Regions from separate parts of the Frateuria sp. GZRe12 genome, predicted to be linked through region 2. Evidence: riboswitches for the same ligand, from Rfam matches in the RefSeq annotation. Region 2 holds a riboswitch; the other holds the start of a gene.
The links. Region 2 has a riboswitch for cobalamin ahead of ACFWZ4_RS07150 (ribonucleoside-diphosphate reductase subunit alpha). Riboswitches for the same ligand answer to the same signal wherever they lie in the genome.
Positions count from the first base shown of each region.

Region 1 (12,061 bases), 130 kb from region 2:
GGCGCTTGCCGCCGGCGATTCCTGAGGCCGGCAGGCATCGGCCTGCACCCGACCCGGATCCCGCGGGCCGCCTAACCGACCGGTCACACGGCAGCCATCGGCTGCGCCGATCATCCACGCGCTGCGGCCGACCCAAGAAAAAAGCCACCGGCCTCGCGGCCGGTGGCTTCGTGGCTGAACTTAGCCGGATCGATCAGTAATCGTAGGTCAGGGACAGGCGAACCGTCCGCGGCTGTTCGAAGAAGATCGGGCCGTGATAGCCATTGTTGATGTAGATCGTATCCGGATCGACCTTCGGGTCGACGCCGAAGTTGTTGTACGCGTTGGCAAACGTCGGATCCGTCTGAACAGCCTTCTGCTCGTTGAAGACGTTGAAGATGTCCAGGTTGATGCCGAGCTTGTGGTCCGCGAACGCCGGGTTGTAGTGGATGCCCAGGTTGAGCGGCTTCGTCCACGGGGTGTGGCTCTTGCCCGGCGGGGTACGGACGCCGGCGCACCAGTGGTAGTTGCCGCTGCCGCCGCCGTTGTAGCCGGCCGGATCCTCGACACCGGTCGGGCCGTAGTAGCCCAGGCACGATTCCGGGGTACCGGATTGGGCCAGCAGGGTGCCGGAGACCAACCACTCAGGCGTGATCTGGTAGGCGCCGCGGAGACGGATCTGGTGCTTGTGCACGTTGATCAGCTCGCCGTTCTGGCCGTCCATCAGCTGCCAGGCATCCCAGTCTTCGGTCTTGGACACGTCGCCCTGGCCGAAGTCCGAACGCACCTGACCCTCGGTGTTGCCGAAGCCGCGGGTGAAGGTGTAATCGACGCGCGCCTGCCACTTGCCGTCGAACGGATGCTCCAGGTACAGGTTCAGCGAACCGACCTTGCGCTTGACACCCTGCTGGTAGCCCCAGTCGTCCATCGTCATCGGCACGATGACGCTGCTGGCGCCGTCGTTGGACGTGACCAGCATGTTGTTGGTCTGTCCCGGGTTGATCAGGCGGCAGTAGGCCGGGCCATAGATCGAATCGGAGTAATCGGCCGAATTCAGGCCCATCTTGTCCATCTTGGCGGCGATCAGGAACGCCGAGCACTCGTCGTCGATGGCGCTCTTGAGGTCACGCCACATCGCCTTGGCGCCGAACGTCCAGCTGTCGTTGGCCTGCATGTCGAAGCCGGCGATGTACTCGTCCAGGTACTCGGGCTTCAGGTTGCGCGCGGTGACCTGCTGCGGGTCCTTCGGCAGGCCGAACTCGCCATCGGGCGAAAGCGGGCCCGCGAACTGCACCAGACCGGTCGGGATGCCGTTCGCATCGATGCCGGTGTAGGTGTAGTAGTTCAGGATGTAGGTCGAACGGTTCGCGGCACGTTCCGCGGCGTTGTCCGGCAGCGCCAGGTAGTAGCGGCCGACGTTGCCGTAGACCTTGAGCGTGGAGTCGCCGTTCACGTCCCAGCTCACGCCGATACGCGGTTCCCACTGGTTCTTCAGGTCCGCGAACGACTCGCCAACGTCGTTGTTGTTGGTGAAGTGGTCGTTGCGGATACCGATGTTCAGCAACAGGTTCGAGCTGACCTGCCACGCATCCTGGATGTACCAGGCCTTCTGCGACATCGTCATGCTGGTCTGCCAGCCGATCTGGCGCTGCATGACGTAGCCCGGGTAGTAGCGCCAGTAGTAGTCGACCGACGGGTTGAACGGGTTGGTCTGCGACGGGCCCTGGTTCTTGGCGCCGTAGTACATGTTGTCGATGCCGACGCCCAGATCATGGTCACCCAGCCGGTAATCGAAGTCGACGCGCAGGCCGCGCGTGGAGTTCTCGGCGTTGGCCGAAGCCCAGGTGGTGTTCGTCTGGCAGTTGGTGATCGGCGTACCACCGTTCAACGTCGGGTCCTGGTTGTACGGACGCGAGATGAACGGATACGGGCAATCGTTGCCGTACGTGGTCGGGTTCTTGAAATGCGCCTTGCCGTAGACAACGCTCAGCGTGGCGTCGTCCGTGATGTAGCTGGTGAAGTGACCGATGTAGAACGTTGCATTGTCCTTGGTCACGTCGTTGGCCGAGTTGAGATCGGTGGCCTGCAGCGTGTCGTAATCGAAGTTGTAGGTGTTGCCGCGACCGGTGGTCTGGTTGTTCTTGAGCATGGTCAGCTCAAGGACGTTGTTGTCGGTGATGTTCCAGTCCAACTTGCCGTAGAACTTGGTGTCCTTGTCCTCGTTGTACTGGACGCGACCCAGGTCGACCGACTGGACGTCGGTGTTGTGGTTCTTGGTCATCTCGCCGGCCAAGAACATGAACAGCTTGTCCTTGATCAGCGGGCCGCCGGCGTACGCCGAGTAGACCGTCTCCCATTCCTTGTTGTCGTTGCGGTATTGGCGCAGCGTACCCACCTTGCTCGGATCTTCCAGCTCATAGTGCGTCTGGCCGTCCGGGCTGGTCGGGTTGGAGATCGGGGCCGGGATCGCCGGATTGCCGTAGTAGTTGTTGCGCGGGCTCGCCTCGAGGAAGCGCGGCTGCCAGACGACCTGGCCACCGAAATGCCACTCGTTGGTACCGCGCTTGCCGATCTGGTTGATCACGCCACCGTCGGAACGACCGTACTTGGCGCTGTAGCCGCCGGTCAGGGTTTCCTGCTGGTCGATCGCGCCGTAGGGCAGCTGGAAGCCGCCGATGTTGCGGTACGGCTCGCCGGTGTTGTAGCCGTTCACGTAGTAGGCGTTCTCGGACACGCTCGAGCCGCCGAACGCCACCGCGTTGGCGAAGTAGCTACTGCCCTTGACGGTGCCGGGAGCGAGCAGCGCGATCGATTCCGCGTTGCGGGTCACCGGCAGCTTGGCCAGGTCGGCCGCGGTAATGATGGTGCTGGAGTTGACGCTGGTCACGTCGATGGCGGGCAGCGCGCTGGCCACCACCTGCACGGTGCCGAGGTTCTGCGCGTTTTCCGCAGTCGCGGCGGCGAAGGGCACCTGGGTACCGCTGCCCGGCGAGACGGCAACGTTTTCCTGGGTGGCGAGCGTCTGGCCATCCTTGCGCAGGGTGACCGTGTAGCGGCCGACCGGCACGGTGACCGAGTAGCGGCCGCTCTCGTCCACGGCGACTTCACGGGTGGCGCCACTGGCGCTCTGGACCATGACCGTTTCGCCTGCGGCGACCGGCGCAGTGCCAAAGATGCTGCCGGTGGTGGCCTGGCCGAGCGCGAGGCCGGTGAAGCCCAGGCCCATGGCCATCGCCACCGTCAATGCAGTGCGTCGGGGCAGGGCCCGACGCGACATGTAACGCGTATTCATTGAGAGATCTCCCCAGATCGACCCATAAGAGTCATTTAAAAAAACCAGGCGGCAGGCCTAGGACCAGCACACCGGGATACCAACTACAAGACGCTTTCCAGTGCCCGGTTCACGGTGTCTACCGTTACGGGCCTCGCCCCAGCGTTCCTTCGTTGCCTGCAAACCACGTAACCACGAGATTCGCTAGGGCAACCTAACGCCGTGGCTAACGCAATGTCAACTTTTTCTTAGCAATTACCACAAAGATAAAACGTGCGGTTCAACTGCCGGCCAGCAAAGCCCGATTCGCGACCAGGCTTCTGTTTTAGGTAACATTTGCTTCGTTTCGGGTGTCCCGGGGCTTTCTGCCCAGGGATGAAACGGGAAGCCGGTGCGTTGTGCGATGCACAACAAGGCCGGCGCTGCCCCCGCAACGGTAAGCGAGTCGAACGGACGGCACCACGCCACTGTGCTCATGAGCATGGGAAGGCGCCGCCCGGCAGGCACACCGCCTGCGCCCGCGAGCCCGGAGACCGGCCCGAAGCGTTTGCCTGGTGGACCTGCGGTGGGCGGGCCGGACCTCGTGCGTGGCCTTGCGCCTGCCCGTCGTTCCCCCCTGCCTCCGGCCGCCAGCTCATCCACGCTTGAGGCCGTGCGTGGGCGCCCGGCCAAGGAACGCACATATCCATGAAGAAGACACTGCTTGCCGTCGCCCTGTGCGGCAGCTCGTTCGCCACGCTGGCGACCGACACCACGGACCCGGTCGCGCTGTCGCCGGTGATCGTCACCGCCACGCGCACCGCGATCACCGTCGACGACGCGCTGTCATCGGTCACCGTAATCACCCGCGATGACATCGACCGGCTGCAGCCAGTCTCGCTGATCGACCTGCTCCAGGGCCTGCCCGGCGTGACCTTCGCCCAGGCCGGCGGGCTGGGCCAGCAAAGCTCGCTGTTCCTGCGCGGCACCAATTCCTCCCACACGCTGCTGCTGATCGACGGCGTGCGCGTGGGCACGGTCAGCGCCGGCATTCCCGCCTTCGACCAGTTGCCGCTGGACCAGATCGAGCGCATCGAAGTGGTGCGCGGGCCACGCTCGAGCCTGTATGGCGCCGACGCGATCGGCGGCGTGATCCAGATCTTCACCCGGCACGGACCGCGCGAGGGCAACCTTGCGCCATCGCTGCGCCTGGGTGCCGGCAGCCGCGGCTACGCCGATGGGCAGTTCGGGCTGGCCGGCGGCGACACACACGCCTGGTACAACCTGAGCCTCGGCGGCCAATACACCCGCGGCATCAACGCCTGCCGCGTGGGTGCGGGAACTGTCTTCGCCGGCTGCTTCACCGACGAGCCGGACGCCGACGCCTACCGCAACCGCAATGCCCTGGCCAACGCCGGCTACCGCTGGGACAACGGCGCGGAACTGAGCGCGACCTGGCTGCGCAGCGACAGCCGCGTGGAGTTCGACGGCGCGCCCTACGGCAACCAGCACCACAACCGCCAGCAGGTCGCCGGCGCTCAGCTGGGCTTCGATCCGCTTTCCTCCTGGAAGGTCACCCTGGCGGCCGGTCAGAGCCTCGACGAGCAGCACACCGACAACGACGGCGTGTTCGTGCGCTACGGCAACTCGCGCCGCAACCAGGCCTCCTGGCAGAACGACCTGAGCCTGGCGGACAACCAGTTGCTGACGCTGGGCGTCGACTGGCAGCGCGAGCACCTGTCCAGCGATACCGGCTACCTGGACGACAGCCGCAGCGACACCGGCGGCTACGCGCAGTACCAGGGCAACTTCGGTCGCCACGAAGTGCAGCTGTCGCTCCGCCGCGACGACAACCAGCAATTCGGTGGTCATACCACCGGCGCGGCGGCGTGGGGTTACGCGTTCGACCACGGCCTGAAGCTGTCGGCCAGCTGGGGCACCGCCTTCCACGCCCCGACCTTCAACGACCTGTACTACCCCTACGGCAGCGGCAACCCGGACCTGCAGCCGGAAACCTCGCGCAGCGCCGAACTCGGCCTGGCACAGCAGCATCGCGGCTGGCACTGGGCGCTCAACGCCTACCAGACCACCATCGACCAGCTGATCTCGCTGGATACCAACTACTTCCCCCGCAACATCAGCCGCGCGCGCATCCGCGGGCTGGAGGCCCAGGCCGGCACGGCGCTCGCCGGCTGGCGGGTGGAGAGTTACCTGACGCTGCAGCGTCCGGAGAACCGCGATGGCGGTGCCAATGACGGCCACTTGCTGCCGCGCCGTCCGGAACGCACCGCGCGACTGGAACTGGACCGCCGCTTCGGCGCGTTCGGCGTGGGCGCCACCGTGCTTGCCGCCGGCGCGCGCTACGACGACCTGGCCAATCTGCACCGGCTGGGTGGCTATACGACCACCGACCTGCGCGCGAGCTACGCGTTCGCGGACGGCTGGCAGGTCGAGGCACGGCTGGCGAACGCGTTCGACCGGCATTACGAAACGGTCTACTACTTCAACCAGCCCGGTCGCAGCTGGTATCTGACGCTGCGGTACACGCCGGGGGGGTGAACTTCCCTCAAGCCTGCCCCCATCCGTTTGTCTGGCACCATCCGGCCCTGCCTTTCGGCAGGGGCCGGACTTCAGGCACATCCTCCGCCGCGACCGCCCGGCATAACGTGCCGCATGACCTTGCCCATCCTCTGGCCCACGAACCACGTGGCGGCAGCGCGCTACGCTAGCCATCCCGGCGCGGCGCCTGTCGCGCACCCTCCCCGCGGTACGGACGCCCCGTGAACATCTTCGCCCCCCTGATCCGCCGCCCGATCGGCACCTCGCTGCTGGCGCTTGGCCTGACGCTGGCAGGCCTCTGGGCCTACCTGCTGCTGGGTGTGGCGGCGTTGCCATCGCTCGATTTCCCCGGCGTCTACGTGGTGGCCAACCAGCCGGGCGCCAGTGCGCAGACGATGGCAAGTACGATCCTGGCCCCCCTGGAGCGCCACCTGGGCCGCATCCCGGGGGTCGATGAGATGTACGGCAATGCCACCGAAGGCCAGGCCTCGGTGATGGTCCGCTTCACCTTCGATCGCACGGCCGACAGCGCCGCGCGCGACGTGCAGGCGGCGATCAACGCCGCTGCGCCCGACCTGCCCTCGGGCATGCCCGGTCCGCCGCAGTATTTCAAGTTCGACACGGCGCAGATCCCGATCCTGTTCATCACGCTGACCTCCTCGGGGATGCCGCAGGACCAGCTGTTCGACCTGGCCGATACGCTGATCAAGCCGGCGGTCTCGCAGATCCAGGGCGTGGCGCAGGTGCAGGTGTTCGGCGGCACGCCGCACGCGGTGCGCATCGAGCTCGATACCGACGCGCTGGCCGCCAAGGGACTGACTTCCAACGATGTAGCCAACGCGTTGCGCGCGGCCAACGTCACCTCGCCGCAGGGCACGCTGAGCGACGGTCGCACGCAGATGACCGTCACCGCCAGCGATGGCCTGCAGACGCCGGACGAATTCGCCCACCTGCTGATCGCCATGAAGCATGGCGTGCCGGTGCGCCTGTCCGACGTCGCCCGCGTCTACGGCGGCCAGCAGGACAAGTACCAGGGTGCCTGGTTCGCCGACGCCAGCGGCAGCGCGCGCACGGTCGGCCTGCAGATCAGCAAGCGTCCGGAAGCCAACGCGGTGGCGACGGTGGAAGCGATCCGCGCCAAGCTGCCGCAGCTGCGCGCCTCGCTGCCGGCCAGCCTGCAGATGAACGCGGTGTTCGACCTTACCCAGACCACCAAGTCGGCGCTGCACGAGGTGGAGGTCGCGCTGCTGATCTCGATCGTGATGGTGGTGCTGGTGATGCTGGTGTTCCTGCGCCGGCTGCGACCCACGCTGATCGCCACGCTGAGCGTGCCGCTGTCGCTGGCCGGCGCGTTCGTGGCGATGTGGGCGCTGGGCTACACGCTCAACACCCTGTCGCTGGTCGCGCTGGTGCTGTGCATCGGCTTCGTGGTCGACGATGCGATCGTGGTGATCGAGAACATCGTGCGCCACATGGAACACGGCATGCCGCCGCTGCAGGCGGCGCTGACCGGCGTGCGCGAGATCGGCTTCACGGTGGTGTCGATCACGTTGTCGCTGGTGGCGGTGTTCGCGCCGCTGCTGTTCGGCAACAACATGCTGGTAATGCTGCTGCGCGAGTTCTCGGTAACGCTGACCGCGGCGGTGGTGATTTCGGCGATCGTCTCGCTGACCCTCACGCCTGCATTGTGCGGGCGGCTGCTGACAGCCGAACCGGTCAACCCGCCGCCGCCCGGGCGCATCGAGCGCGCGGTGGAAAATTTCGACCGCGCGCTGCTGAAGCGCTACGAGCGCGCGCTGGACTGGGCGATGCACCATCGCCGGCTGATGCGCTGGCAGCCGCTGCTGCTGCTGGTGTTGACCGTGCTCCTGGGCATTGCCGTGGGCAAGACCGCCGGCGGCACCTTCATGCCCGATGAGGACACCGGCCAGTTGCAGGCACAGGTCACCGCCGATGCCAACATTTCGCCGGAACTGCTGACCGAGCGCGTGCTGCAGGTGGCGAAGATCATCAAGGAAGACCCGGCGGTCGAGGACATGCTAACCATGCTCGGTGGCGACGGCGGCGGTGGCGGCGCGGTCGGCAACTCGGCGCAGATGTTCATGGACCTCAAGCCCCGCGGCGACGCGCCGGGCGACCGTCGCATCGGCGCCAAGGAGGTGGTCGAACGCCTTTCCAAGCGGCTGGACAAGCTTGCCGGCGTCGAGGTCGAGCTCAGCATCGCGCAGTTCCTCGGTGGTGGCGGCAGCGGCGACAAGGGCGGCCAGTACGAGTTCCAACTGGTCAGCGACAATGGCGGCGACCTGCAGCCGTGGACGCTGAAGATGGTCCGCCGCCTGCGCGAGAACAAGGAATTCCGCGACGTCGGCAGCGACTTCGACCAGGCCGGCAAGCAGCAGATGCTCAAGGTCGACCGCGAAGCCGCCGGCCGCCTGCACGTGAGCATGGGCGACATCGACTCGGCGCTGTACAACTCGTTCGGACAGAACCCGGTGTCGGTGATCTATTCGGACATCAACCAGTACCGGGTGGTGTTGACCTCGGCCGGCGCCGAGTCGATCAGCCCGCAGTCATTGCTCAACATCCACGTGCGCAACAGCCGCGGCGAGATGATCCCGCTCTCCGCGCTGGCGCGGATCGAGCCCAACATCGCGCCGATGCGCATCCGCCACCACAACCAGCTGGAGGCGGCCACGGTCACCTACAACCTGGCCAAGGGCGTGGACCAGCAGCGTGGCGTCAAACTGGTCGAGCAGGCCGCCTTCGCGGTCCACCTGCCCGACGGCTTCCGGGTCGACTTCACCGGCGCCAACCAGCGCCTGCAACAGGCCAAGTCCAACGGCCTCATCCTGCTGCTGGCCTCGATCGTGGCGATGTACATCGTGCTGGGCATCCTCTACGAAAGCCTCGGCCATCCGCTGACCATCCTGTCCACGCTGCCGGCCGCGGGCATGGGCGCGTTCCTGGCCATGCTGGTGACGCAGACCCAGCTCTCGCTGATGGCGATCATCGCGATCCTGATGCTGATCGGCATCGTCAAGAAGAACGCGATCCTGATGGTGGACTTCGCACTGGTCGCCCAGCGCGAGCGCAACCTGGCGCCGCCCGATGCGATCCGCGAAGCGGCGCTGGTGCGCTTCCGTCCGATCACCATGACCACGCTGGTGGCGATGGGCGCGGCGCTGCCGCTGGCGATCGGCTTCGGTATCGGCTCGGAGATGCGCCAGCCGCTGGGCATCGCCATCGTGGGCGGGCTGCTGGTCTCGCAGCTGCTGACCCTGCTCAGCACGCCGGCGATCTACCTGTGGGGCCATGACCGCAAGATCCGCAAGGCCGCGCGCAAGCAGCGGCGGGAGGAAAAGAAGCGGCTCAAGGCGCTGGGCAAGCAGCAGACCGCCTGAGCGGCGCCCTGTGCAGGAGCCCGCTTGTGGGCGACGCTTTGCTGCCGGTCAGTGGCATCGCCCGCAGGTGGTGCCCAGTGGAGCTCGGCATCGATCGGCATGACCGTTACGACCGACCGGTGCCGTGCACGCAACACAGCGTTCGCCCGCATGCACGACGCGCTTCACCCGGCGATGACGGGATAAAATAAACTATTCAGTACACGAACTTCCCTGCCCCAGGAAAGGGACCCCACATGCTCCACGCACCTTCGCGTCTGCGCGGCACGCTGACACTGCTCCTGACCCTCGTCGCCCTGCCTGCGGCCGCCGCCCATGTGGAGGTGCAGGGCGGGCGCAGCTACATGGACGACCATGGCGCCAACACGGCGTTCGTCGAAACGACGTTCGCGCCGCACGCGATCGGCAGCAGCGGCCGGCTGGACTGGTCGCCGGACGTTTCCGCCGGCTGGATCGCCAACCGCGACGTGCGCCGCTACCGCAACGCCGAGTTCGACACCCGCCATTCGGTGGCATTGCTGGCGGCCGGCGCTCGCTTCCACTATGGCGCGCCCGATGCCTGGTATCGCCCGCTGTTCTTCAGCTTCCAGCTGGCCGGCACCAATCACACCACTCAGGCGCTGTCGAGCCATTACCAATTCGTCAGCACGCTGGGCTGGCAGGGCGAACACCTGAGTTTCCAACTGCGCCACGTGTCCAACGGCGGGCTCAACGGACCCAACCGCGGCGAGACGATGGCGCTGGTAGGTATCGGTTTCGATCTTTGAACACACGCACGTCGGGTGGGCTTCAGCCCATCATCGGGACGGACGCGCTGCTTGTAGGAACGGTGGGCTGAAGCCACCCTGCAAAAAGAAAGGCGCCCGCGGGCGCCTTCTTTTTTTCAGTGTCCGCCGCTGGCCGCAGGCCCGGCCTTGGCGAGGAATGGTGGCCGGGTCAACCAGATCACCAGCACCAGGCTGATGAAGACCCAGCCCAGCACGTGGAAGACCTCGTTGAAGGAGATCTGATAGCCCTGCTGGGTCGCCATCTGGTTGATCATGGCGGCGGCGCTCTGGGGGTCGCCCATCGAATCCATCGCCGCGCGCGTGCCGGGATCGTACGCGGTGATGTGCTCGACCAGTTGCTCGTGGTGGGCTACCGCGCGGCGTTCCCAGAACAGCGTGGTGATCGAAGCGGAGAAACTGCCGCCCAGCGTACGCAGGAAGGTCGCCAGGCCCGAGCCCGAGGCGATCTCGTTCTGCTGCAGGTCCGAGAGCAGGATGGTCAGGATCGGCATGAAGAACAGCGCGACCCCCAGGCCCTGGATCAGCTGCACCAGCGCCACGTGGTAGAAGTCCACGCCGATGTAGAAATCCGAGCGCATGAAGCAGGTCACGCCCAGCACGATGAAGGCCACCGACGCCACCGCGCGCAGGTCGAACTTCGGCGCGAACTTGCCCACGAAGAAGGTCAGCAGCACCGGCAGCACGCCGATCGGCGCGGTGGCGAAGCCGGCCCAGGTCGAGGTGTAGCCCAGGTTCCGTTGCAGCCACAGCGGCATCAGCAGGCTCATCGCGAAGAACGCCGCGTAAGCCAGGATCAGCGCGATCGTGCCGTAGGTGAAGTTGCGGTGGCGGAACAGCTTGAGGTCGACGATCGGGTCCTTGTCGGTCAGTTCCCAGATCAGGAAGATCGCGATGCTGATCGCCGAGACGATGCTGGTGACGATGATGAAGGTGGAGTTGAACCAGTCCTCGTCGTTGCCCTTGTCCAGCACCACCTGCAACGCGCCCACGCCGATGATCAGGGTGATCAGTCCCACATAGTCGATCTTCGGGCGCTCGGTCTTGTCCACCCGCCCGCGCATCTGGTTGCCCACCACCATGCTGGCGAAGATGCCGATCGGCACGTTGATGAAGAAGATCCACGGCCAGGAATAGTTGTCGGTGATCCAGCCGCCCAGGATCGGGCCGGCGATCGGCGCGACCACGGTGACCATCGCCAGCAGCGCCAGCGCCATGCCGCGCTTGGCGGGCGGATAGATCGAGATCAGCAGGCTTTGCGTGATCGGGTACATCGGTCCGGCCACCGCGCCCTGGATCGCGCGGAACAGGATCAGCATCCCCATGCTCTGCGACACGCCGCACAGGAACGAGGTCAGCGCGAACAGCAGAGTCGACCAGATGAACAGCTTCACCTCGCCGAAACGACGGGTGAGGAAGCCGGTCAGCGGCAGCGAGATCGCCATGCTCACGGCGAAGGAGGTGATCACCCAGGTGCTCTGGTTGACGCTCACGCCGAGGTTGCCGGCGATGGTCGGCAAGGACACGTTGGCGATGGTGGTGTCCAGCACCTGCATGAAGGTGGCCAGCGAAATGCCGACCGTGGTGAGCGCCATGCTGGGCGGACGGTATTGGGTAGTCATCGCAGGGATTCGCTCTCTTGCAGGAGCGGCCCTGGGCGCGACCGAAATGTCCGGTCGCCTCCCACGGGCGCTCCTGCAGGTGGATTACTTGCCGCTGCCGGCCATGTTCGCGTGGATGATCTGCGCGATCAGGTCGTCGGCCTTGTGCAGCTGCTTCTCGTACACGTCGGTGCTGAAGGCCGGCTTGGACGGCGGCTCGACCGCCAGCATCAAGCCCTGCTGGTTGTGCAGGTTGACCGTCACGTCGGTGGACAGGCCGATCCGCAGCGGGTGCCTGTCCAGCTGACCCGGGTCGGCGAACACCACGCGCACCGGCACGCGCTGCACGATCTTGATCCAGTTGCCGGTGGCGTTCTGCGCCGGCAGCAAGGAGAAGGCGCTGCCGGTGCCCACGCCCAGGTTCTGCACCATGCCCTTGTAGGTCACGTCGCCGCCGTACACGTCGGCGTGGATCTCCACCGGCTG
Region 1 covers NZ_JBHZGI010000002.1:436,509-448,569, forward strand. Annotated here, with positions in the region: gene ACFWZ4_RS07755 (tetratricopeptide repeat-containing sulfotransferase family protein) at 1-25, shown strand, start outside; gene ACFWZ4_RS07760 (TonB-dependent receptor) at 194-3,271, opposite strand; cobalamin riboswitch at 3,582-3,806, shown strand; gene btuB (TonB-dependent vitamin B12 receptor) at 3,938-5,788, shown strand; gene ACFWZ4_RS07770 (efflux RND transporter permease subunit) at 6,010-9,189, shown strand; gene ACFWZ4_RS07775 (acyloxyacyl hydrolase) at 9,426-9,956, shown strand; gene ACFWZ4_RS07780 (DHA2 family efflux MFS transporter permease subunit) at 10,073-11,596, opposite strand; gene ACFWZ4_RS07785 (HlyD family secretion protein) at 11,681-12,061, opposite strand, start outside.
Region 1: another riboswitch for cobalamin. It lies ahead of btuB (TonB-dependent vitamin B12 receptor); the one in region 2 lies ahead of ACFWZ4_RS07150 (ribonucleoside-diphosphate reductase subunit alpha).

Region 2 (12,061 bases):
TTCCTGCCCGCCATCGCGCTGATCGAGAAGCACTGCCGGGTGGTGGAGATGGTCTCGCCGCACGACTGGCGCCTGCGCGCGCTGACCCAGGCGCCGGTTTACCTGACTCCGCCGGGCGCCGAGGCCGAACGCGCACTCGCGCGCGTCTTCGCCAGCCAGTCGCAAGGCGACGGGCAGGACGGCGGGACGCTGGACATCAACGGCCGTCCGATTCCGGTGCGCCGGCAGGCGCCGGGCGTGCTGTGGTTCGACTTCGACGCCCTGTGCGAGGGCCCGCGCGCCGTCTCCGACTACATCGCGCTCGCGCGTCGGGTGCCCACCGTGATCGTCTCCAACGTGCCGCAGTTTTCCGTCTACAGCGAGGACGCCGCGCGGCGGTTCGTGCTCATGGTGGACGAGTTCTACGACCGCCTCGTCAAGCTGGTGCTTTCGGCCGCCGCGCCGATCACCGAGCTGTACGACGGCGAGCGGCATCGCGCCGAATTCAGCCGCACCGAATCGCGGCTGATCGAGATGCAGAGCGAGGAGTACCTGGCGCTGCCGCACCGGCCCGAATAGGCCCGGTCCGCAGAAGGCCCCGCCACCTCGCGCGGCAGCCTTCGCACTTTCCCATTTTTCGCATTGCGGCTGCCGACGCGGCCGAAGTACTCTGGCCGACGGGTTACAAGCGGTTCCCACCTGGTCGGCCGGAGGGAGAACGCCATGCATACGACCATGGAGCACGCGCTGGAAGCGACGTTCATGGACAGGGACACCGCTCCTGGCGACGGGGCAGACCCGTTGGCCACGACCGACCATTACACCGTGCCCGGCTTCGATGCCGTCGCCCACCTGGCTGCCGCTTCGCTCGGCGTGGCGATGGTCGCTCTGGTGCTCGATGGCGGCAGCGCCTACTGGTACAGCAGCGATGCGGGCCCGCAGGCCCCCCATGTGCTGCATCCGCTCTACCTGGAGGCGGCGCGCCGCGGCGCCGGCCAGGTGCTGCCCGACATCGCCGCCGACGCGCGCTACCGCGACACGCCGCCGCTCACCGGCCCCTCGCCGGCCAGCTTGCGCTTCTTCGCCTGCGAACCCGTGTTCACCCTGAGCGGCCGCCACGTCGGCGCGCTATGCGTGATGGATCACGCGCCACGCAGCGGCCTGGACGAGGCGGGGCTGGCCGCGCTGCGCGACGCCGCGCGCCTGGCCGGCGCCGGCGTGGTGCTGGGCGGCTATCTGGGACGCACCGATCCGGTCACCCAGCTGCCGCATCGCAGCGCGTTCTTCGAGGACCTGCGCAACCGACACAAGAACGGCGTGCAGCGCGCATGGCTGATCGCCATCGAAGTGGCCCCGGTGGAGCGCTTCAATGCCTTCGTGCGCGCGATGGGCTTTGCCTACGCGGACGAACTGATGCGCGCGGTGGCCGCGCGCGTGCAGGACTGGATGCCGGCGCGCACCAACCTCTTCCAGGTCGGCGTCACCCGCTTCGCCGCCGTGCTGCCGGACGGGGGCCAGCCGCTGGAAACGAGCCAGCTGGACGCGCTGGTGGCCCGCCTGCGCACGCCGTTCGATTGCCTGGACATCCCGCTCACGCTGCAGCCGGGTGTCGGTCTGCTCGACCTGGACGTGCGCCAGCTCGACGGCGCCGATCCGCTGCGCCAGGTGATGAGCGCCTCGTACGCCGCCCAGCGCAGTCCGCGCGGCTGGGCGCTGTACGAGCGCAGCCAGGACGAACGGCACCGGCAGGAGTTCTTCCTGGTCACCGAGCTTGCGGCCGCCCTGACCGAGCGCACCGAGCTCTATCTGCACTACCAGCCGCGCGTGCGCCTGAGCGACGGCCGTTGCGTCGCCCTGGAAGCGCTTGCACGCTGGCGCCATCCGACCCTGGGCGAGGTGCCGCCGGGCCAGTTCGTGCCGCTGGCCGAGCGCGCCGGGCTGATGCGTTCGCTGACCGGCTGGGTGCTCGACCACGGCGTCGCCCAGCTGGCCGCCTGGCGCCGCACCGGCTGCGACGTCGGCCTGTCGCTCAACATATCCAACGCCGATTTCGACGCCGACCTGGTCACGCGCCTGCAGGACGTGGCGAGTCGCCACGGGGTCGATCCGCGCGTGCTGGAACTGGAGTTCACCGAAAGCACGTTGCTGGCGCACAGCGACGCCACGCGGCGCCACCTGGACGCGGTGCGCGAGCTGGGTACCGGCATCGCCATCGACGATTTCGGCACCGGCTACAGCAACCTCGCCTCGCTGCGGCAGATGCCCGCGACCTGCCTGAAGATCGACCAGTCTTTCGTGCGCGCGATGGACGCCAGCCGGCATGACGCGGCGATCGTGCGCTCGACCGCCGCACTCGCACACGACCTCGGCTTCCGCGTGGTGGTCGAGGGCGTGGAAAACCGGCGCATCTACGACACCGTGCGCCGCATGGCCTGCGACGAGGTGCAGGGCTTCCACGTCTCGCGCCCCATGCCGGCTGCCGCCGTGCCGCCCTGGCTAGAGCGCTCGGCCGACTGGCACCAGATCGACGGCGAGGACGCTCCGTGAGGTTGACCGACATCCTGCGCGACCAGCATGCGCAGCTGTACGTCCTGCTCGACGAACTGCAAGGCCTGGGCCTGGCCGGCCCCGAGGGCGGCGAGCGATTGCGCAAGGCGAGGCAGGCGATGGTCGCGCACCTGACCCTGGAGGACAGCCGGCTCTATCCGGCGCTGCAAGCGCATCCATCCACCTCCGCCCTGGCCCGCCGCTATGTCGGGGAAATGCAGCAGCTGACGCCGGCGCTGCTGGCGTTCTTCGACGCCTACCACGAGGGCAATGCCGATGCGGAGGCCTTCTCGCGCAGCCTGGGGCAGTTGCTGGCGGAGCTGAAGCAGCGGATCAGCCGCGAGGAGGACCGGCTGTATCCGGCCTACGAGGCGCACTGCGAAAAAAGCGAGTGATGGAAGTGCCGCGGGCGGCGCCAGCCTTCCTGCCTGCGCGCACGACAGGACCGGCTTCCTGCAGGAGCGCACCTGTGCGTGGCCGCACGCTCGCGCACAGGTGCGTTCCTGCACGGGGACGGGCCGGGACGCTTCAGTCGTGATGGGGCGCCTTCAGCACGCTGATCCTGCCGTTGGCTTCCAGCCGCACCTCGGCGACGTCGCCCACTTCGCGCAAGCCTTTCTCGCGCAGCACCCGGCAGAACGCCTCATCGGACATGTCGTGCTTGCGCAAGGCCCCCTCGATGATCCGTCCATCGCGCGCGAGCAGGCTGGCCCTGCCCTCGATCACGCGATCGAACAATCGCCAGCGCGCGGCCACCCAGGCGATGGCCTTGTCCAGCAGGAAGATCGCCAGCACGCCGATGATCGCCGCAAGGGGCGCCTTGTCGTCGCCGATGATCGCCGTGCGCAGCGTACCCCCGACCAGCATGAGCACCACGATGTCGAACGTCGTCATTTCGCCGAACGAACGCTTGCCCAGCAGCCGCAGCAGGAGCAACAGGCCCAGATACACCCCCGCCCCGCGCAGTGCATACACCCACCACGGGTCCGACAGGTGCATGGCGTCAGCCGGTCGAGCCGCCCATCACCGGCACGATCGCGCCGCTGATGTAGCTGGAGCAGCTGGGCGCGGCGAGGAACACGTAGGCCGGCGAAAGCTCCTCGGGCTGCGCCGGTCGCCCCATCGGATTCTTCGAACCGAACTTGCTTACGCCCTTGGCCGGCTTGTCGGCCGGATTGAGCGGCGTCCATACCGGCCCCGGCGCCACCGCGTTCACCCGGATGCCGCGCGACACCAGGTTGCTTGCCAGCGACATGGTGAAGGCGTGGATCGCGCCCTTGGTCGCGGAGTAGTCGAGCAGGTTCGCGTTGCCGAACAGGCCGGTTTCCGAACCGGTGTTGATGATCGAGCTGCCTTCGCGCAGGTGCGGGAGCGCGGCCTTGGCCATGTGGAAATAGCCATAGATGTTGGTGCGCATGGTGAGGTCGAAGTGTTCCTCGGTGATGTCCTCCAGCGCGTCGGCGTGCTCCTGGAAAGCGGCGTTGTTGACCAGGACGTCCAGACGGCCGAACTCGTCCACCGTTTGCTGCACGGCCTGCTCGCAGAAGCCCGGATCCTTCACGTCGCCGCGGATCAGCAGGCAGCGGCGGCCTTCCTTCTCGACATGGCGCCTGGTCTCGCGCGCGTCCTCGTCCTCGGACAGGTACACCACCGCCACGTCCGCGCCCTCGCGGGCGAACAACACGGCCACCGCGCGGCCGATGCCCGAGTCGGCGCCGGTGACGATCGCCGCCATGTCTTCGAGTTTTCCGCTGCCACGGTAGTCGGGCGCCAGGAATTGCGGGCGCGGCTTGAGCTTGGCCTCCTTGCCCGGCTTGCTCAGGTGCTGCTCGGGCAACGGCGGGCGCGGCCTGGCGCGCGTGCTGGTCTGGCCAGGCTGTTTCTTTGCGGCGCTCTTGCCAGCCGGTTTCGATGCCTGCTTCTGCTTGTCCTTGGCGTCGATGCGCGATTGCACCCGGCGTTCTTTCGCTACCGCCTTGCCGGCGCCGCTGCCGCCTTTGGCGGTTTTCGTCGTGGCCATCATCCGCTCCCGCTGTGGCTGGGTATGGCTCGCGACGATAGGCAGCGCGCCGTGGGGGACAAGTGAGCGCAGCGTTGCGGCCGGGAACTCGTGCCAAAGGAGCACTTGTTGGCACCTTCCGCCGCATTCGAAAGGGGAAGTGCCGGCAAGGGGGCACTGCGCGATCACGGCCCTTGCCAGTCCCATAGGGAAGGTGCCCGAACGCGGGCGGAGCGCTTTTGGTGACCGTCGACCACTAAATGTTGGGTTGACCGTCGCCCAAAGCCCAGATATGTTGTGCCTCGTCGGTGCCCGTCCAGACGCGACTGTCGGTCGGGCTTAAAAGGGAATCCGGTGTAAATCCGGAACTGCCCCGCAGCGGTAAGCGGAAACGAACGTCCTCACATGCACTGGGTCGCAGCGCCTGGGAAGCGAGGGCAAGTAGGTGGGTCGACCGACCCGCGTCCGCGAAGTCCGAAGACCTGCCGGCACGCCGGGCCCCAAGGGCTGGCGGTCGCGTCGCATGAGACGCGACCGTCCGATCCTGATGCGGCCCGGCGCGGGTGACCGCTTCCGCGGGGAGGCGCGTTGCATGCGGGCGTTCTGGCGCCCGCGTGGGCGTGCCGTCCGTCGGAAGCGAGCCCTCAGGCCCTGCGCGCGGGAGCAGGCGTTTGACGTTTTTGGAACCGTCGCGTCGGTGCGTTCTCCTCCGTACCGGCGCGGCGGCTTCCCTCCCGGAGACCCGCATTGGACACCCTCGATACCGCTTCCCGCGACGGCACGGCCGCGCCACCTGCCGACGACGGCTTTGCCCTGACCCCGCCGCACAGCCCCGCGCAGATGCGCGTGACCAAGCGCAACGGCGTTACCGAAAGCGTGGACGTCAACAAAATCGTGCGCGCGGTGACGCGCAACGCCGACGGCCTGCACGGGGTCGATCCGCTGCGCGTTGCGCTCAAGACCATCGGCGGCCTGTACGACGGCGCCAGCACGGCGGAGCTGGACCAGCTCTCGATCCGCACCGCCGCGGCGCTCACCGCGGAGGAGCCCGAATACGGCCAGCTTGCCGCGCGGCTGCTCGGCGCCTACATCGACAAGGAAGTGCGCGGGCAGGAGATCCAGAGCTTTTCGCAGTCGATCGCACGCGGTGCGGAGCTTGGCCTGCTCAACCCAAGGCTGCGCGACTTCGTCGCCGCGCACGCGCGCAAGTTGAATGACGCGATCGATCCGGTGGCCACTCGCCGCTTCGAGTACTTCGGCCTGCGCACCGTGTACGACCGCTACCTCCTGCGCCATCCGCAGGTGCGCAAAGTCATCGAGACGCCGCAGCACTTCTTCATGCGCATCGCTTGCGCGCTCGGCGGCAACGAGGTGGGCGAGACGCTGGAGCTCTACCGCCTGTTTTCCGCCCTCGACTACATCCCCAGTTCGCCCACGCTGTTCAACGCCGGCACCGCGCATGAGCAACTGTCCTCCTGCTTCCTGCTCGACTCGCCGGCCGACTCGCTGGAGGCGATCTACGACAAGTACACGGACGTGGCCAAGCTGTCGAAGTTCGCCGGTGGCATCGGCCTTTCGTTCACGCGCGTGCGCTCGCGCGGGTCGCTGATCCGCGGCACCAACGGTCACTCCAACGGCCTGGTGCCATGGTTGAAGACGCTCGACGCCTCCGTCGCCGCGGTCAACCAGGGCGGCAAGCGCAAGGGCGCGTGCTGCGTGTACGTGGAGCCCTGGCACGCGGACATCGAGGAATTCCTGGAGCTGCGCGACAACACCGGCGACGAGGCGCGGCGCACGCACAATCTCAACCTGGCCAACTGGATCCCCGACGAATTCATGCGACGGGTCGAAGCCGACGGCGACTGGTCGCTGTTCGACCCGAAGGCCGTGCCGCAGCTGGTCGACCTGTGGGGCGTGGCTTTCGAGCAGGCCTACCGCGAGGCGGAAGCCGCCGGTCTCGCCGCCAGGACGATCAAGGCGCGCGAGCTCTATGCACGCATGCTGCGCACGCTGGCGCAGACCGGCAACGGCTGGATGACCTTCAAGGACCGCTGCAACGCCACGGGCAACCAGACGGCCGAGGCGGACAACGTTATTCACCTGTCCAACCTGTGCACCGAGATCCTGGAGGTCACCGGCGCGGGCGAGACGGCGGTGTGCAACCTTGGCTCGATCAATCTCTCGCGTCACCTCGCGGAGGGCGCGTTCGATTTCGAGCGTCTGGGCACCACCGTGCGCACGGCGGTGCGCCAGCTGGACCGGGTGATCGACCTGAACTTCTATCCGATCGCCAGCGCGAAAAGCGCCAACCGCAAATGGCGCCCGGTGGGCCTGGGCATCATGGGCCTGCAGGACGTGCTGTTCCAGTTGCGCCTGGCCTTCGATTCGGCCGAGGCGCTCGACCTGTCCACGCGCATCGCCGAGGAAATCTACTTCCACGCGCTGGAGCAATCCTGCGAGCTGGCCGAACGGGCCGGCGCGCATCCGGGCTTCGGCGAGACCCGCGCCGCGCGCGGCGAGTTGCAGTTCGACTACTGGCCGCGGGCCGCACCGCACGACGAGGCGCGCTGGAGCGCATTGCGCGAGCGCGTCAAAAACAGCGGCCTGCGCAACTCGCTGCTGATCGCCATCGCGCCCACCGCCACGATCGCCTCGATCGCCGGCTGCTACGAATGCATCGAACCGCAGGTGTCCAACCTGTTCAAGCGCGAAACGCTTTCGGGGGACTTCCTGGTGGTCAACCGTTACCTGGTCGAGGAACTGAAGACGCTGGGCCTGTGGACGACCGAGGTGCGCGATGCGATCAAGCTTGCCGACGGCTCCATCCAGGGTATCGCGGTGATCCCCGAACACCTGCGCCAGGTCTACCGCACCGTGTGGGAGCTGCCGCAGAAGGCGCTGATCGATCTGGCCGCCGCGCGCGGCGCATACATCGACCAGAGCCAGTCGCTGAACCTGTTCATGGAGAACCCGAACATCGGCCAGCTCTCCTCGATGTACATGTACGCATGGAAGGCGGGCATCAAGACCACCTACTACCTTCGCTCGCGACCGGCGACGAAGATCGCCAAGACGACCGTTGCCGCGCCAAGCCAGGTCGAGGCGAACGCAGCGGTGTTCTGTTCACTGGAGAATCCGGAGTATTGCGAGGCCTGCCAGTGACGAGGAACGCGCATGCAGCCTTATCGCAATCTGGACGGCCATTCGGGCGTGACTGCCTTCGAACTCGGCACGGACTGGATCCGGGTGTGGTTCGTCAACGGCGAGGACTACCAGTATTCGGCGGCAAGTGCCGGGACCGAGCACGTGCGGAACATGCAGGTTCTGGCCGAAGCCGGCGAGGGCCTGGCCTCCTACATCAGCAAGTTCGTCCACGACGACTACGAACGCGGGGCATGAAACCTTCTCCAACGGAACAGGGGTTGGGAAAGACGGCTCGGCGCTTGCCGCGAATCGCGCAACCCTGGCCATCCTGCCGCGTACAGGGTGCGCTCCCACCGGCGAGAGTCCGCTTGCATGGAACCGGCTCAGCCTGAGCGGGTGCGCGCAGCACCGAAATCGAGGGCCGCGCGCCCGATCCCGCACATGACCCGTACCTCATCCGCCCCCCGGGGCACCCTTCTTCGACTGGCTCAGGCAGGCCTGGGGGAGAAGGAAGAATCGAAGGCCATCGTATGACCAGTCAACTGCTCGACCCCGGCTACGCCCTCACCCTGCGCCCGATGCGCTATCCGGCCTTCTACGAGATGTACCGCGCCGCCATCCGCAATACCTGGACGGTCGACGAGGTCGACTTCGCGCCCGACCTCACCGACCTCAACGCCAGGATGAACGCCGCCGAGCGCCACCTGATCCAGCGCCTGGTCGCCTTCTTCGCCACCGGCGACACCATCGTGGCCAACAACCTGGTGCTCAACCTCTACCAGCACGTCAACGCGCCCGAAGCGCGCATGTACCTCTCGCGCCAGCTCTACGAGGAAGCGCTGCACGTGCAGTTCTACCTGACCCTGCTGGACACCTACATTCCCGATCCTGCCGAACGGCACCGGGCGTTCGACGCGATCCAGAGCATCCCCTCGATCCGCGCCAAGGGCGAGTTCTGCTTCAAATGGATCGGCTCCATCGAGCACCTCCGCCGACTCGACACGCGCGAAGACCGCCGCCGGTTCCTGCTCAACCTGATCTGCTTCGCCGCGTGCATCGAGGGGCTGTTCTTCTACGCCGCGTTCGCCTACGTCTACTACCTGCGCTCGCGCGGCCTGCTGCACGGGTTGGCCTCGGGCACCAACTGGGTGTTCCGGGACGAGTCCGGCCACATGGCCTTCGCGTTCGAAGTGGTGCGCATGGTGCGCGCCGAGGAGCCGCAATTGTTCGACAACGAACTGCGCGCGCAGGTCGAGCAGATGCTCGAGGAAGCGATCGCCTGCGAAACGCAGTTTGCCCAGGACGTGCTGTCCGGCGGCGTGGCCGGCCTGTCGTCCAGGGACATGCGCCAGTACCTGGAATACTGCGCCGACCAGCGCCTGGCCCAACTGGATTTCCCGAAGAAATACGGCGCCAGCAACCCGTTCGACTTCATGGACCTGCAGGACGTGCAGGAGGTGACCAACTTCTTCGAGCGGCGCGTGTCGGCCTACCAGGTCGGCGTGCAGGGCGAGGTGGCGTTCGACATGGCGTTCTGAGACGCTGGCGGCCTGCCTTGTCGAAGGAAACCGATGGGCCTGGCCGACGTCACCGTGCTGTTCGACAGCCCGCTGTTGCGCATCACCGGAATCGACTGCCGCCATCCGCGCGGCGGTTGCGGTTGCGAGCGCGGCGACGAGCGCACGCATCTGGCCATGCTGCGGCGCGGCGGCTTCGGCTACCACCTGGGCGGCGCCGCGTACGTGGGCGATCCGGCCACCGCATTGCTCTACCGCGCCGGCGACAGCTACCGCATTTCGCATCCGTTCGAGGGCGGCGATGCCTGCAGCTGCTTCGAGGTGGCACCCGAGCACGAGGACGAATTGTTCGGCCGCCGCCTGCGCGACGGCGCCGACGCGGCGCGCGTGGCCACTCCGGCCGACCAGTACCGGCACCGCGCGCTGCACGCCGCGCTGGTGCGGGGCGAGGTTGATTCTCTGGCGGTCGAGGAAGCGGCCACCTCGCTGTGCCACGACATCCTGCATCGCGCCGCGCTGCCCCGGGGTCCACTCGCGCCGCCCGCCCAGCGGCTGGCGACGCGCGCAAGGGAGATGCTGCTTGCCGATCCCGCCGACGCCGTCGGTCTGGCGGCGCTGGCCACGCGGGTCGGCTGTTCGCCGTTCCACCTGGCACGCGTGTTCCGCCGCGCCTTCGGCCTGAGCCTGGCCGACTACCGCACGCGCGTCCGCCTGGCGCTCGCGCTCGAACGGCTTGCCGCCGGCACGGACGACCTCGCCGCGCTGGCCTGCGAGCTCGGCTTCAGCCATCACAGCCATTTCGGCGCGGCGTTCCGACGGCATGTGGGGCTGACACCCGCGGCGGCGCGGGCGCGCCTGCGCACGGACACGGCCGCACGCGCGAGCAGGTATTTGATAGCGACGCGTTCGCGCGGGCGCTAGCGTTGCGGGCGTCCCCACGGGAGTAGTCCATGAAGACCGCCGTCGCCCTGTTCGCCCTCGTCGCCGCTTTTCACGCGGGCCGCGCCCGCGCCACCGCCCCGCACGCCATGCTGCCGCCCGCGCTCGCCACGGCGGTCGCCGAGTTCGATCGCGCGCAGATGAAGGGCGATGGCGTGGCGCTCGCGCGGCTGCTCGCCGACGACTACGTGCTCTTCAACAGCCGCGGCCTGGTCGAGGACAAGGCCGCCTTCATCCATGACTACACCGCGCCCGGCGCCTCGATGAAGCCGTTCACGGTGGAAGACGAGGTCGTTCGCCATTGGGCCGGCGGCGCCGTGCTCGGTGGGGTGGTGACGCTCGAAGGCACCAGCGAGGGCAAGCCCTACAAGGTGCGCCTGCGCTTTGCCGACATCTGGGCGGAGCGCGACGGACGTTGGCGGGTGGTCTTCACCGAAGCCACGCGCGTCCCGTTGCCTTAGCTCCCGCCTCGCTCTCCCCTTCCGGCGAGTGGGCTGGGTTGAGGGGCCGGGGCTCGCCGGGATCCGCGTGGTGACGCTCCTCCACACCCCCGCCACGCCCTTCTTCCTCGCAAGCCTTGTCCCCTCACCCCAGCCCACTCGCCGGAAGGGGAGCGGACGCCATGCCACCAGCCCTATTGACTACACCTGTAGTCAGCGCTAGCTTGACTACAACTGTAGTCAGGAAAGCCGCCATGCCACGCCCGTCCATCGGCGACCAGGAACTCGCCCTGCTCCATTACCTGGCCGACCACGCGCCCGCTTCGGTGGGCGAGGTCGCCGCCGGCTTCGGCGAGGCGCGCGGGCTGGCCCGCTCGACCGTGCTGACCATGATGGAGCGCCTGCGCGGCAAGGGTTACCTCACGCGCCGCCAGGCCGGCGGCCTCTACCGCTACAGCCCCGCCACCGCGCCAGGCGAGGCGATGCGTCACGCCGTGGGCAGCTTCGTGGAAAAGACCCTGAGCGGGTCGGTCTCGCCGTTCGTGGCCTACCTGTCCGAGCGTGCCGAGGTCAGCGATGCCGAACTGGCCGAGCTGGAGGCGCTGGTGGCCCAGTTGCAGTCACGGCGCAAGGAAACCTGACCATGTCCACGCTCGCGGCGTTGCTCGATGCCCTGTCCACGCGCCTGCTGTGGACCTCGGCGCAGGCCTGCCTGCTGATCGGCGCGGTCGCGCTGGCCTGCCGCCTGCTCCCGCGGCTGCCGGCCGCGGTGCGCTGCATGCTCTGGTGGCTGGTCGGCGCGCAACTGGTGCTGGGGCTGGCCTGGCACACGCCGTTGCAGTTGCGCTGGCTGCCACCGCCCGAGGCCACTTCCGCGGTGGTCACCCATGCCTCGCCGGTCGTGCTGCTGCCGATGGCTACGCGCTCCGTGCGCGCGCAAATCGTGCCGGCGCTCGTGCCTCCCGCGGACCACGCGCCGTTCCCGTGGGGCCGACTGCTGCTGGCACTGTGGCTGGGCGGCGTCGCACTGCAACTGGCGCTGGTCACGCGGCAGGGCTGGCGCGTGGCGCGGGCCCGCCGCGGCGCGCAGCCGGCGCCGCCTGGCTGGCAGAGCGCCTGCCAGGCGCTGGCCGCGCGGTTGGGCCTGCGTCATGCCCCGCATCTCGCGCTTTCGCCGACCATCGGCTCGCCGCAAGTGCTCGGCGCCTGGCACCCGCTGGTGCTGTTTCCGTCCGACGCGCGCCTGTCCGACGAGGAAACCGCGATGGCCATCGCGCACGAGCTGGCGCACCTGCGTCGCGGTGATCTGTGGCTGGGCTGGGTGCCCGCACTGGCGCAACGGCTGTTCTTCTTCCACCCGCTGGTGGCCTGGGCGATGCGCGAATACGCGCTCAGCCGCGAGGCCGCTTGCGACGCCCAGGCGCTGGCCTGCACCGGCGGCGCACCGCAGGCCTACGGCCGCCTGCTGCTGCGACTGGGCGTGGCCGCACCGCTCC
Region 2 covers NZ_JBHZGI010000002.1:302,885-314,945, forward strand. Annotated here, with positions in the region: gene zapE (cell division protein ZapE) at 1-558, shown strand, start outside; gene ACFWZ4_RS07130 (putative bifunctional diguanylate cyclase/phosphodiesterase) at 703-2,526, shown strand; gene ACFWZ4_RS07135 (hemerythrin domain-containing protein) at 2,523-2,921, shown strand; gene ACFWZ4_RS07140 (DUF421 domain-containing protein) at 3,055-3,525, opposite strand; gene ACFWZ4_RS07145 (SDR family oxidoreductase) at 3,530-4,549, opposite strand; cobalamin riboswitch at 4,815-5,029, shown strand; gene ACFWZ4_RS07150 (ribonucleoside-diphosphate reductase subunit alpha) at 5,273-7,687, shown strand; gene ACFWZ4_RS07155 (hypothetical protein) at 7,700-7,924, shown strand; gene ACFWZ4_RS07160 (ribonucleotide-diphosphate reductase subunit beta) at 8,200-9,207, shown strand; gene ACFWZ4_RS07165 (helix-turn-helix domain-containing protein) at 9,241-10,107, shown strand; gene ACFWZ4_RS07170 (nuclear transport factor 2 family protein) at 10,137-10,586, shown strand; gene ACFWZ4_RS07175 (BlaI/MecI/CopY family transcriptional regulator) at 10,820-11,206, shown strand; gene ACFWZ4_RS07180 (M56 family metallopeptidase) at 11,209-12,061, shown strand, end outside.